DNA from 2 places in the Blautia sp. LMAG:36 genome. Region 1 is predicted to be linked to the other one. Evidence: a T-box and tRNA genes for the amino acid it is inferred to sense, from the RefSeq annotation. Region 1 holds a T-box; the other holds one or more tRNA genes.
The links. A T-box is a leader RNA that pairs with one kind of tRNA and senses whether it is charged. The one in region 1 lies ahead of proS (proline--tRNA ligase), so its partner is inferred to be a tRNA-Pro.
Positions count from the first base shown of each region.

Region 2: it has a tRNA-Pro gene. The T-box ahead of proS (proline--tRNA ligase) is inferred to sense a tRNA for this amino acid. The anticodon was not compared.

Region 1 is NZ_NALB01000003.1:553,447-560,171, reverse strand. Features, by position in the region: gene proS (proline--tRNA ligase) at 131-1,570, opposite strand; T-box leader at 1,729-1,938, opposite strand; gene CCC17_RS02805 (HD domain-containing protein) at 2,169-3,323, opposite strand; gene sigE (RNA polymerase sporulation sigma factor SigE) at 3,364-4,089, opposite strand; gene CCC17_RS02795 (sigma-E processing peptidase SpoIIGA) at 4,106-4,957, opposite strand; gene CCC17_RS02790 (shikimate dehydrogenase) at 5,255-6,121, shown strand; gene thrS (threonine--tRNA ligase) at 6,248-6,725, opposite strand, start outside.
Region 2 is NZ_NALB01000003.1:210,731-217,455, forward strand. Features, by position in the region: gene CCC17_RS01165 (histidine kinase N-terminal 7TM domain-containing diguanylate cyclase/phosphohydrolase) at 1-1,416, shown strand, start outside; gene CCC17_RS01170 (hypothetical protein) at 1,485-2,258, opposite strand; tRNA gene CCC17_RS01175 (tRNA-Pro) at 2,521-2,595, shown strand; tRNA gene CCC17_RS01180 (tRNA-Gly) at 2,623-2,693, shown strand; tRNA gene CCC17_RS01185 (tRNA-Arg) at 2,712-2,785, shown strand; tRNA gene CCC17_RS01190 (tRNA-His) at 2,791-2,864, shown strand; tRNA gene CCC17_RS01195 (tRNA-Gln) at 2,875-2,946, shown strand; tRNA gene CCC17_RS01200 (tRNA-Lys) at 2,957-3,029, shown strand; tRNA gene CCC17_RS01205 (tRNA-Leu) at 3,097-3,176, shown strand; gene CCC17_RS01210 (transglutaminase domain-containing protein) at 3,308-4,354, opposite strand; gene CCC17_RS01215 (ABC transporter ATP-binding protein) at 4,502-6,388, opposite strand; gene CCC17_RS01220 (ABC transporter ATP-binding protein) at 6,400-6,725, opposite strand, start outside.

The sequences.
Region 1 (6,725 bases):
ATAATATTCTGATATGTTTTCCTTAACGCTATTATAACATAGATTCATAAAAACAGCGGAGCATATTTTGCCCCGCCGTTGTTTCTACAATATGATCGTCCCACTTTTTTGAAGTGGCCTGCTATATTTTTTAGTATGCGCGTCCCCAGTAAACCATCTTCTTAGCCGGTTTTCCACAGCATACGCAAACGTCGCTTAACTGCTCCTGCTCAAACGGCATACATCTGGATGTTGCCTGGAAATCTTCCTTGATCTTGTCCTCACACGCACGATCTCCGCACCACATAGCTTTGATAAAGCCAGGCTTGCTGTTGATGATCTCGCCAAACTCCTCATAATTCTTTGCTACATAAGTATGCGCCTCTCTGTGTGCACGTGCGCGCTCCAGCATATCATGCTGAATGGTATCCAGAAGCTCTTTTACCTTATCTGCAAGCTCCTCGAAGGATACTGTGTATTTCTCACGGGTATCTCTTCTGCAGAGAACTGCCTGGCCATTCTCGATATCCTTCGGTCCACATTCCACACGAAGCGGGATACCACGCATCTCCTGCTCAGCAAACTTGAATCCCGGGCTCTTGTCTGTCGCATCAACCTTTGCACGGATACCTGCTGCCTTCAGTGCTGCAAGAAGCTCGTCAGCCTTCTCCATAACGCCCTCTTTACGCTGCTGGATCGGGATAATCACAGTCTGTACCGGAGCGATCCTCGGAGGAAGAACAAGTCCACTGTTATCACCGTGAACCATGATGATAGCACCAATCATACGGGTTGTCATTCCCCAGGATGTCTGGTGAACATATTTCAGTGTGTTATCTTTATCTGTGTACTGGATTCCGAATGCTTTGGCAAAGCCATCTCCGAAGTTATGGCTTGTACCGGACTGGAGAGCCTTACCGTCGTGCATCAGAGATTCGATGGTGTAAGTAGCCTCAGCACCTGCAAATTTCTCTTTATCTGTCTTCTGGCCTTTGATGACCGGAATCGCAAGAACTTCCTCGCAGAAGTCTGCATAGATGTTCAGCATCTGGATGGTACGCTGCTCCGCTTCCTCAGCTGTTGCGTGAGCAGTATGTCCCTCCTGCCACAGAAACTCTCTGGAACGAAGGAAGGGACGTGTTGTCTTCTCCCAGCGTACAACGGAACACCACTGATTATATACCTTTGGAAGATCTCTGTGAGACTGGATCTCTTTCTGGTAGAAATCGCAGAACAGAGTCTCAGAAGTCGGACGCACGCAAAGTCTCTCCTGCAGCGGATCAAGGCCGCCATGAGTCACCCATGCAACCTCCGGAGCAAAACCTTCTACATGATCTTTCTCTTTATCAAGAAGAGACTCCGGAATAAAGATCGGCATGTAAACATTCTCTACACCGGTCTCTTTAAATCTGCGGTCAAGCTCATGCTGGATATTCTCCCAGATCGCATAACCTGCAGGTTTGATCGCCATACAGCCCTTAACACTTGTATAGCCACAAAGCTCAGCCTTCTTAACAACGTCTGTATACCACTGAGCAAAATCCTCATCCATAGATGTGATGGCCTGTACTAATTTCTTTTCTTTTGCCATGATAAATCTCCTTTTTCTTGTGATCTGTTACATATTGCCGGCTGTCAGGCAGCCACAGCAATCCGGAATCCTTCCAGCTTGCTCTTATGTCCCATAAACCGTACACTACATTTACAGTCCCGTTTTACGGACAAAAAAATAAGCCCTCCGGATCCCTCACAAGGGACCGAATGACTTCGGCGGTACCACCCCAGTTAACAGCCAGAAAAGCTGTTCTCTCAACACCCGTTAACGCCGGAAACACACGCCACGCTTCAATCACGCAGAGCTCCGAGGCCGGTTCCACAGTTCACGCACAGGATCCTTCCACCAAAGCAGATCCCTCTCTGAGATAATTCCCTGTGTACTATTCTCATCATCGCCGTATCTCTGATATATTTTAGGTGAAAACCGCCTCAAAGTCAACCCCAAACAAAAAAATATAACAAGTCTCTCTGCTATGAGTTACTGCTCACTCCGTTCTCAGTAACACGCTTCGCGATGCACAGAATTTATGCTAATCGCATAAATTCGCGCGGTATGTCTCGGGTTTTCTGTGACCTTCGCTCACAAAAAACACCTCGCGGAACATTGCCAGTGAACAGTAACTGCTATGATCCTATTCCTTCACAGACACAGCCGGCATCTCCAGATACCTGTTCAGATCTTCTGTGAGAATATGGATCTTAGTTCTGGTATCCTGCTCCTGGTAAGTCAACCGGCCTGCGATCCTGGTGATATAATCCTCTTCTTCGATGATCTCACAGGTCTCAGGAAAATTAATATCATAATACTGTGCAAGATAAGATACCCAGTAATCCACCGGCACATGTCTGTCTGCGGATAACACGGATTCTCTTCTGAGACAGGACTCCCACACTGCCGGTGAGATCAGCCCTTCCCCGGCAACCTCTTCTGATACACCAAACATGGCCCCTATTGATGCTTCCAGCTTCACCCGGCAATTATCCAGCTTATCGGCATCACGGATCAATTTTGCATGGAAAAGTGTTCTGGCATCGTGGATTCCTTCCAGTTTGAAATCACTGTGTTTCCGAATTGCTGCATCGATCAGTTCATCAAATTTATCATCCTTCACGAAGCGCCGGATCAGCTTCTCCTCCCCGAAAAGAAGTTCTGCACCGAACACTGCATGATCCATGGTCCCCGGCTCAAAGCTGTGAAATCTACGGATCTGCTCAAAACGGCCAATATCATGAAGCAGACCGATCAGCTCCGCAAGTTCCACATCTTCATCGGAACATTCCATTTTTCTGGCGATCTCTCCTGCGTATTTCACCACTCCATAGGTATGTACGATCTTCAGATAGATCTGTTCATCCTCCCGGTCGTACTCATCCAGATATTTTTCGAATTCCTGTTTTGCATGTGCAATGTCGATCATTCTGCCACATCCCTTCTTTTGTTCATTCTGTAGTTCTGTAAACACTCTGTATTTATTATACCGAAGGTCTCTGACGAATTCTACTGTATTTCCCGGAATTTTAAATCTTCTCGCTGCTGCCGAATGACTTCCCTGCTCAAAGAGCCAGTTATCCCCTTCGTTTTCGGAAATGATATCCGGAACAACATGGGCGACACCGTCCTCCCCTGTCTGGTCTGCCTCCACATCACGGAGCCATTTTCGGTAGAAGGAATAGGTATTTTCAAGGAAGCATGCCGTACGGCAGAAGATTTCTGCATCACCGGTCCATCCAAGACGCTCATCTCCCTGTGGTGTCTCAAAAATATTTTTTGGTTTTACTTCCTCCATAAGGGAAACCTGTCCGGTAAACCGTTTTTTTCGGTTTCATCTATTCATACTTTACGATTTCTTTCCGCAGCCGCTTCATGATCCGCTTTTCCAGGCGAGAAATGTAGGATTGCGAAATTCCTAAAAGATCCGCTACCTCCTTCTGTGTTTTCTCGCTTCCTTCCCGGTTTCCGATACCGAATCGCAGACGGATGATCATCTGTTCCCGCTTTGTCAGTTTGCTGATGGCTTTTCCAAGAAGTGCGATCTCCACCTCATCTTCCAGACGTCTGGAGATCACATCGTCATCCGTTCCCAGGATATCCGAAAGTAGCAGCTCATTTCCATCCCAGTCCACATTCAGCGGCTCATCAATGGAAACCTCCATCTTTGTTTTGCTGTTTCTCCTCAGATACATCAGGATCTCATTTTCGATACATCGTGATGCATAGGTAGCAAGCTTGATATTTTTTACCGGATCAAAGGTATTGATAGCCTTTATGAGCCCTATGGTTCCGATGGAGATCAGATCCTCCACACCTACCCCTGTATTATCAAATTTCTTTGCAATATAAACCACCAGCCGTAGATTGTGCTCGATCAGAACCGACTTTCCCTCTTTTTCCTTTTCTGTTCCCAGCATTTCGATCACTTCAGCCTCCCGTTCCGCTGACAACGGCGCCGGAAGGATATCATTTCCACCAATATAAAAAACCTCTCCCGGACGATTGAACATAAATTTCCGGATCACCTGAAACGGATAGGATCTTGCAGCTGCTCTGTTCATAACATAAGCCCCCTTCTCAATTTAATAGTCTGGAATTCAAAAGTATCTCGTACTCTTCTCCCAAAGCTGAGGGCTCGGATGTTATGGCAAGCACCGGTTTTCCTACATGTACCACCCTTTCGGGAGTCTGGATCAGAAGTTCATCAAGGATCACTGCCAGCAGCAGTCCTTTTTTTCCATCTGCGGTATGGCAGCTCAGAAAATGCGGCTGCAGACTGACAAATCCTGTATTTTCCAGTGCCTCTGGTTTATCTTTAATATCCATCAGTTTTTTCACCTGCTCTTTCGATATCAGGCTTCCCAGGAGTTCCTGTTTGATGATCGATACCGGCTGTTTTTTCACAGGATCCATAAGGAGATTTCCGGTATCATAAAAGCCGTATGTCTGCTGCAGCTTCCCCTGATATTTCAAAGTGACCGGAAAAATATTTCTTCTTCCAAACCGGAAGGTCTCGGTCACACATCCCAGAGTATAAAGTGTGCCATAAATCCCTGCCAGAAAAAGCAGAAATATTTTCACCGTCATGGTTCTTTCCGTTTCCAGTGCCTGATAGATCCCGCCAACCACAAAAGCTGTGAAATACAGAGCCAGAATGGTTTTTACAAGAAGGCCGCCTTTTTTCAGTCGAAAAGCAAACGACGCCATAAAAAAAGCGCAGCCGCCATGGATTAGTACAGCGGCAGGAAAAATGATCTTAAAAGGTGCACATACAAGCAGGCAGGATACAAAAGATCCAAAGGCAGCGGATATCACACATCTTCTGCGTTTCCCATCAAGATGCAGAAATTTTCCCACAAGTCTTAAAAGCATGTAATCCATAAGGAAATTCGTCATAAAAACGATATCTATGTACATCCTCTGATACATAAGCTTCCCCCACTGCTGTTTCGTCTGCCATCGATTCTCAACTTTGGTAAGTGTATTTATTATAGGGCAGGCTCTTTGCATATTTTGTCAAATCCGGATGTCGATTCTTCTAACTTATCGGGTCGTTTCTGTCTGCCTCGACATTTATAGATTTTTTCTATGAATCGGCGACAAAAATGTATAAATTTCCGTACAATATTTGTATTTGTTGATTTTCGCACTTTATAGTGCTAAAATATTTTTTATTATATTTCGTAAAGAAATTCTATTTTATGAGATACAGGAGGGAATCGAACAATGATCAATATTACCGGACATACCGGGCTTACCGGCCTTCTGGGAAGCCCCGTGGCACACAGCGTATCACCTTTAATGCACAATGAGGCATTCCGTTATCTTGGACTTGATTATGTGTATCTCTGTTTTGATGTAACAGAGGAGACCCTTCCCCAGGCTGTGGAAGGACTGAAAGCCTGTGGGATCAAGGGCTTTAACCTGACCATGCCAAACAAGAATAAGATCGTGGAGCTTCTGGACGAGCTTTCTCCCACTGCCCAGCTGATCGGAGCGGTAAATACCGTACGCAACGACAACGGAAAATTAAAGGGGTTTAATACGGATGGTTATGGATTTACCCAGTCTGCCAGAGATGCCGGCTGTGATGTAAAAGGACGCACCATCACCGTTATGGGCGTCGGCGGTGCCGGAATGGCGATCTGCGGCCAGTCCGCCCTGGAGGGTGCAAAAAAGATCCATGTTTTTGCACGTCCTACCAGCCGTTACTGGGAACGCGCCGTTTCCATGGCAGAAAAAATGTCTCATATGACAGAATGTGAGATGATCCTTCATGAGATGGATGATCACACTGCGCTGAAGGACGCACTGGAGGAAAGCAATCTCCTCATCAATGCAACTTCTGTGGGAATGGTTCCGGATGTGACAGGCACCGTGATCCCGGACAAGACTCTGTTCCATCCGGAGCTTACCGTAGCCGATGTTGTATATGAACCAAGAGAAACAAGACTTCTCAGGGAAGCCCGGGAAGCTGGATGTCCGACCTTTAACGGAATGTACATGCTGCTCCACCAGGGTGTAAAGGCTTTCCACATCTGGACCGGACTGGACATGCCGGTTGAGCTCGTGAGGGAGAAATATTTTAAATAAAAAATATCCGGCAATACTGACCGCCTCCGCATCACAGCGTGGCCTCAATATTGCCGGATCAAAAATAAAGGCGGCCCGCCTATCACACGGGTCGCCTTTTATTTATCCGTCAATCATCTGTTTTGTTTATTTCTTCTCTTCCTGAACCTCGATCTTACGGATTGTTTTGTTCTTGATCTCTTCTTTGATGAAGTCAATGAACTCACCAAGCTCTTTCATTCCCTCATCACCAAGGTAGCGGCTTCTTACAGAAACCTTACCCTCTTCTTCCTCTTTTGCACCAACGATAAGCATGTAAGGTACTCTCTCAAGACGTGCCTCACGGATCTTGTATCCCATCTTCTCGGAACGTCCGTCTACAGAGCAGCGGATTCCTGCTTCTCTCATCTGAGCTTCAACCTTCTGTGCATAATCGTTGTACTTCTCGGAGATCGGGATCACACGAACCTGCTCCGGGCAGAGCCATGTCGGGAACATTCCTGCGTATTTCTCAATGAGCCATGCCAGTGTTCTCTCATAGCATCCCATGGATGTACGGTGGATGATGTACGGACGCTGTTTGTCACCATTCTCATCGATATAGTACATATCAAACTGCTCTGCA
Region 2 (6,725 bases), 340 kb from region 1:
TGTGTGGTGATCCGGGATTTTCGTTCCTCCACAGCCTACAAATCCATGTGGGAGTCGGAAAAACATATGTTTTCGGAGCTGGGTATTGAATACTGTGCTGGTCTTCGCCAGAATGATGATCTGGCCGGGATCATTGCGATTTCCGGTGACGGACACAGAAATCTGAACCATAATGATCTGGCCATGCTGTCTTCGGTCAGTTCGGTAGCTTCCATTGCCATCAAAAATGCCAGACTTTATGAGGCGGCATGGACAGAGGCAAGGACCGATGAACTGACAGGCCTTCTGAACCGGAAATATTTTTATGAGATCCTGGATGAGGAATACGAAAAAAATAAAGATGGTTCGCTTGCACTGATCCTGTTCAATATCGATGATTTCAAGTTGTACAATCAGCTGTACGGAAATCAGCAGGGAGATGTTGCACTCCGAAAGGTGGCAGATATCATCCAGGCAAGTGTGGGAGAACGGGGATATGTGGCACGGCATAGTGCCAAGGAATTTGCGGTCCTGATGCCAAATTACGATATTTTTTCCGCCAGAAATCTGGCAGAATCCATACAGAAGCAGATCCTGCATATGCGCAACGATTCTGCAGACTACAAGCTGAAGATCCTTACGGTAAGCGTGGGGATCAGTGCGGCGCCTTATGCGGCCCGCTCAGCAAAGGAGCTTCTGGATAATGCGGACCTGGCAGTATATCATGTAAAGCGCAGCGGTAAAAACGGCATCGAGATTTTTGACACCATGCTGAAGGAAAGCCTGGATGAAGAAAATGCGGGTAAGAAATCCGATCATGAACATATTTATCAGTCCTATGAATCCACGATCTATGCGCTGACTGCAGCCATTGATACCAAAGATCATTATACCTTCGGACATTCCAACAATGTGGCTTATTACGCAACAAGTCTTGCGAAGGCGCTGAACTATACAACGGAAATGGTGGAGATCATCCGTCAGGCGGCGCTTCTTCATGATGTTGGAAAGATCGGGATCCCGGAGCATATCCTGAATAAAGAAGGCAAGCTTACGGATGAAGAGTATGAGATCATGAAAGGTCATGTGGAAGCGTCCATCGGGATCATCCGTCACCTTCCGTCGCTGGATTATGTTATCCCTGCGGTTATCGGTCATCACGAACGTTATGACGGAAACGGCTATCCAAGGAGGATCGCGGGAGAAGATATCCCGGCATCTGCAAGGATCCTCTGCATCGCAGATTCCTTTGATGCCATGACATCCAAACGTTGTTATAAAGAACTGATGCCAGTGGAAAAAGCTCTTCGGATTATAAGAGAAGAGGAAGGAAAACAGTTCGATCCGGATATGGCGGAGGTATTTATCCACATATTTCGGGAAGGAAAGATCCATCTGGCAGAACCGGCGGAGCTGAAACGGGAAGAAAAAGCATAAAGAATATTAAGATTACGGGTCTGACAAGCTATGTCAGACCCGTTTTTGTGAAGAATAGGAAGAAAGTTTTATTTATCATCTCCGGTAAGGCGAAGTACATCCCGGATCTCATCCACATTCATATCCAGGATCACGGCAAGCTCATCAATGGTGAATTTGGTGGCGTCATCATCGTCTGTGAGTTCTTTAACCGCAGCCTCCAGGTTTTCTACCTTGGATACCAGATAGTCGTCACGGAATTTCTGTTGTGTCTGTTCCTCAATGGCATGAAGGATCCCACTGCGGATACGACCACGCATCCAGGTATCGTTTTTCTCCTGTGGGTCTGTCTCTTTGAGAGACGCCAGAAGGGCCAGATTTGCCTCCTGAATGAGATCGGCCAGGTGGATTTCCTCACAGTTCAGTTCAGCGGCCATCTGGGCTGCCTGAGCCATGTAGAACTGTGTCAGTGCACCTTCGGCAGCAGTGTCTCCCTTTGCAAAGGCCTGAAAGAGGGACGCAAGATCATCCGGATCAAGTCCTTCCGGGGAAAAGCTTTCCATATAGTCATTGAGATAAGCCTGTTCCTCGGCAGTAAGAGCAGCACGGGTACCCGGAAGCTCTTCCTTGTCGCTGGATTCGGATGAAACAGCATCTGCTCTGGCAGCGCTGGCAGCTTCATCGGCGCCTTCGATGGTGATCCCTTTTAATTTGAGATACTGCAGGATCTTTACAAGCTGTGAAGTGCTCAGATCCGATTCATCGAAATGGTCACGGATCTGTTGCTGGGAGAGCTGCTTATTGTTTTCCTCAGCGATGGCACAGATGTCATTAAGCTTCTGCTGAAATAATTTTATATCCATGTAAAAACATCTCCTTATTATTTGTTTTTTTTCTTGACTTTAATTATGGTTTCATGATACCATAAGCCAGTCGCAAATGACAAGAAAACCTTTAAATAGGCGGAAAAAACGTGAAAAAAAGTTTTTTTTAAAAAATTCAAAAAAGGTGTTGACATTTGTAGATTGCTATAATATAATATCACTTGTCGTCAGGCAGGAAACGAAAACGAAACACAAACGAAGACGACAACAACTTAATAAAAACCATAAGTAAATGGTACATCGGGGTGTGGCTCAGTTTGGCTAGAGCGCCTGGTTTGGGACCAGGAGGCCGCAGGTTCGAATCCTGTCACCCCGACTGCTGTAAACTTATTACCGCAAGCATGCGGGTGTAGTTCAATGGTAGAACACCAGCCTTCCAAGCTGGATACGTGGGTTCGATTCCCATCACCCGCTTCTCTGAGAAGAGAGCATGTGTCTGTAGCTCAGCTGGATAGAGCAACGGCCTTCTAAGCCGTGGGTCGGGGGTTCGAATCCCTTCAGGCACGTTGTGGTGGGTATAGCGCAGTTGGTTAGCGCGCCAGATTGTGGCTCTGGAGGCCCAGGGTTCGAATCCCTGTATCCACCCTTCGCCCATTGGGCTATCGCCAAGCGGTAAGGCACAGCACTTTGACTGCTGCATTCGCTGGTTCGAATCCAGCTAGCCCAGTCCTTTTTATGGGGTATTAGCTCAGTCGGTAGAGCACTTGACTTTTAATCAAGTTGTCCGGGGTTCGAATCCCCGATGCCTCATTAGCGGAAAGCATTTGCTTTCCGTTATTTTTTTATCATCAGACAGGATGAAAATATAATTGAATATGCGGATATGGCGGAATTGGCAGACGCGCTGGTTTTAGGTACCAGTGGGCAACCGTGCAGGTTCAAGTCCTGTTATCCGCAGTGCTTAAGAGGCTTTCTATAAATCTGATTTATGGAAAGTCTTTTAATTTTTAGAATTATATTCACAGAAAAATGCCACATATGCATAATGATATGTGGCATTTTGACTCTATCGAATTTCTTAAATGACGTTACAGTTTCTCCCCTTCATTCACTTCCTCAATAAACACCTTCCCTTCCGCCTGCTGTTCCGCAAAATGAAATCGCAGTACAGCCTGAGGCCAGTTGAGTGTGATGATGGCTTTTTTGTCCCGTGTCTTTCCTGCGGCCTGGATCTGATCTACAAGGTCTGCGAGGACTTCACGGGTGAGATATCCGCCTCGCCAGTGGAAGGTGAATTCGCGGCCTTTTTTTGCGGCCTGGAGGGCACGTTTGTATACGTCTTCCAATTTGGTGAAGGATAGCTTTTTCTCACGGTAATAAAAGTGGTTTCCATCCGGGCAGGGAGGTGCCGGAGCGATCAGTGGTTCATGGTCACGAAAGATGTTTTTGTCATCCAGATTAAAATAATCGTAACGGATACTGGTTGAGCCGTCTTCGTTTTTGCCCAGAGTATTATCGAAGGTGGCATCCAGATGATAGTACTGTCCGTTGATCCGGACGATGTTCCAGGTATGACGGTATTTGATCCCTTTTTCCGGATTGTTCCCACAGATGGCGATAATACACCATACACCAAGGGCATCACAGAGGACCTTTACGGATTTGGCGATTCCCTCGCAGACACCGACACCATGGCCCAGAGGCCCGATGATCTCGTGGGAATATGGCTTTTTCAGCTTGTCGTAGCGGATATTTTCACAGATGAAGTCATGGACATATTTTTCCTTATCCCACTCGGAAAACTTCATGGCGGTGCGCACAAGCTTGTCTACGCGGGCTCCCAGGGCTTTCTGATGCTCCCGGATTTTATTTTTGTCGAAGATATATTCAGGGATCAGTATCAGATTTGGCGAGTCCTTGTAATAACGGTATTTAAACCCCACAGCCCAGAAAATCTCCGGGTGATCCAGACGAAGCTGGAAAAATACATCATAGAGCCAGTTTCCATCGGTGGTTGGTACCTGCGGGATCAGGAACTCGTCGGAAAGCTCCATAAGCCCGTGAAGCATTGCACGGTACACGTTTTGTTTATCTTTCGACATTTTGGCGTAGTAATATTCTTCAGTTTGTTTCATATATAAAAATACGGAGACTCCTTTCCGGAAAAATAGATTTCAATCAAAGATTATAGCATAAAAAAACATGCAGGACTATCAGAAAAGATACACCCTGCATGTTTTTGGTATTGAATATTTTAGATCGAAAATAACTGTGAGCCTGGATCAGCCGTTATACAGCTGATAATACCGGCCCTTCTGTGCAAGCAACTCCTCGTGGGAACCACGCTCGATGATGTGTCCCTGCTCCAGGACCATGATGCAGTCACTGTTGCGTACTGTGGAAAGTCTGTGGGCGATCACAAAGGTCGTCCTGCCTTCCATCAGCTTATCCATACCATCCTGTACAAGTTTTTCGGTACGGGTATCAATGGAGCTGGTGGCCTCGTCCAGGATCAGGACGGGCGGGTCTGCAACGGCTGCACGGGCAATGGAGAGAAGCTGTCGCTGGCCCTGACTTAAGTTTGCACCGTTTCCGCGGAGAAGGGTATTATAACCCTGCGGAAGCCTGCGGATGAAACCGTCGGCGTTGGCAAGCTTTGCTGCTGCGATAACCTCCTCATCTGTGGCATCCAGCTTTCCGTAGCGGATATTTTCCATAACGGTTGCTGTGAACAGGTTGGTATCCTGAAGAACGATGCCCATGGAGCGTCTGAGATCATCTTTTTTGATCTTGGTGATGTTGATGCCGTCATAACGGATCTTACCCTTCTGAATGTCGTAAAAACGGTTCAGAAGATTGGTGATGGTGGTTTTTCCGGCGCCGGTAGAGCCTACAAAAGCAATCTTCTGGCCTGGCTGTGCATACATGTTGATGTCATGGAGAACGATCTTGTTGGAATTATAACCAAAGTCTACATCCTCCAGGACCATATCACCCTTCAGCTCGATATAATCAGTGGTACCCTCAGCTTTGTGGAAATGCTTCCATGCCCAGCGGCCGGTACGTTTGTCGGATTCGGTAAGAACACCGTTTTCCTCTTTTGCATTGACGAGAGTAACGTAGCCTTCATCCACTTCCGGTTTTTCATCCAAAAGATCAAAGATACGTTTTGCACCTGCAAGAGCCATAACAATACTGTTGAACTGCTGGCTGACCTGGTTGATAGGCATGTTGAAGCTCTTATTGAAGGTCAGGAAGCTGGCAAGCCCGCCAAGTGTGAAGCTGCCGATGCCGTTGATAGCAAGGATACCGCCCACCATGGCGCAGATCACATAGCTGACATTTCCAAGCTGTGCGACCACAGGCATCAGGATGTTGGCAAAACGGTTTGCATTGTCTGCGCTGGTGAAAAGCTGGTCGTTCAGTTCATCGAATTTCCGGATGCTTTCGTCCTCATGGCAGAAGACCTTGACAACCTTCTGACCCTCCATCATCTCTTCGATATAACCATTGACAATACCAAGGTTGGTCTGCTGCTCCAGGAAATATTTTCCGCTTAAGCCTGCAAGCTTCCGGCTGGCAGTCATCATAATGGCAACCATAAGCAGGGTAACTACAGTAAGCGGAACATTCAGGATCAGCATACTTACAAGAACACTGACGATGGTGATCACACTGGAAAGCAGCTGCGGAAAACTCTGGCTGATCATCTGGCGCAGGGTATCAATGTCGTTGGTGTAGATGGACATGATATCGCCGTGTGCGTGAGTGTCAAAATATTTGATGGGAAGCGTTTCCATCGTTGCAAACATATCGTTTCTGAGGTTACGTAAGGTTCCCTGGGAAACATTGATCATGATACGGTTATAAGTATAGGTGGCAATAACACCAATGGCGTAAAAGCATGCCACACGTGCGATGGCTGCAGCCAGAGGCCCGAAATCCGGTGTATCTGCTGAGAGAAGCGGTGTGATATACTGGTCGATCAGGGTTTTCATGAACATGGTTCCCTGTACATTGGCAAGAACACTGACAAAAATGCAGATCACCACGATCACGATATGGATACTGTAGTTTTTAAAGATATAACGGGCAAGGCGTCCCAGAAGCTTTCCCGGCTGCTCCGGTGTTCCCATACCCCTTGGGCCAGGACCGCCCGGGCCTTTCATGTTCTGTTTTTTCAAGCCGGCTCACCTCCCTCGTCAAAATCACCGGCGCCGCCGGTCTGTGAATGAAATACTTCCTGATAAATGGCGTTGGTCTTAAGAAGCTCCTCGTGGGTACCAAAACCGTTGATCTCACCGTTATCCATAACGATGATCCGGTCCGCGTTCTGGATGCTGGAAACACGCTGTGCGATGATCAGCTTGGTGGTATCCGGGATCTCCTCAGCAAAGGCGCGGCGGATCCTTGCATCTGTGGCAGTATCTACTGCACTGGTGGAGTCATCCAGGATCAGTATCTTCGGCTTCTTCAGAAGAGCACGGGCAATACAGAGACGCTGCT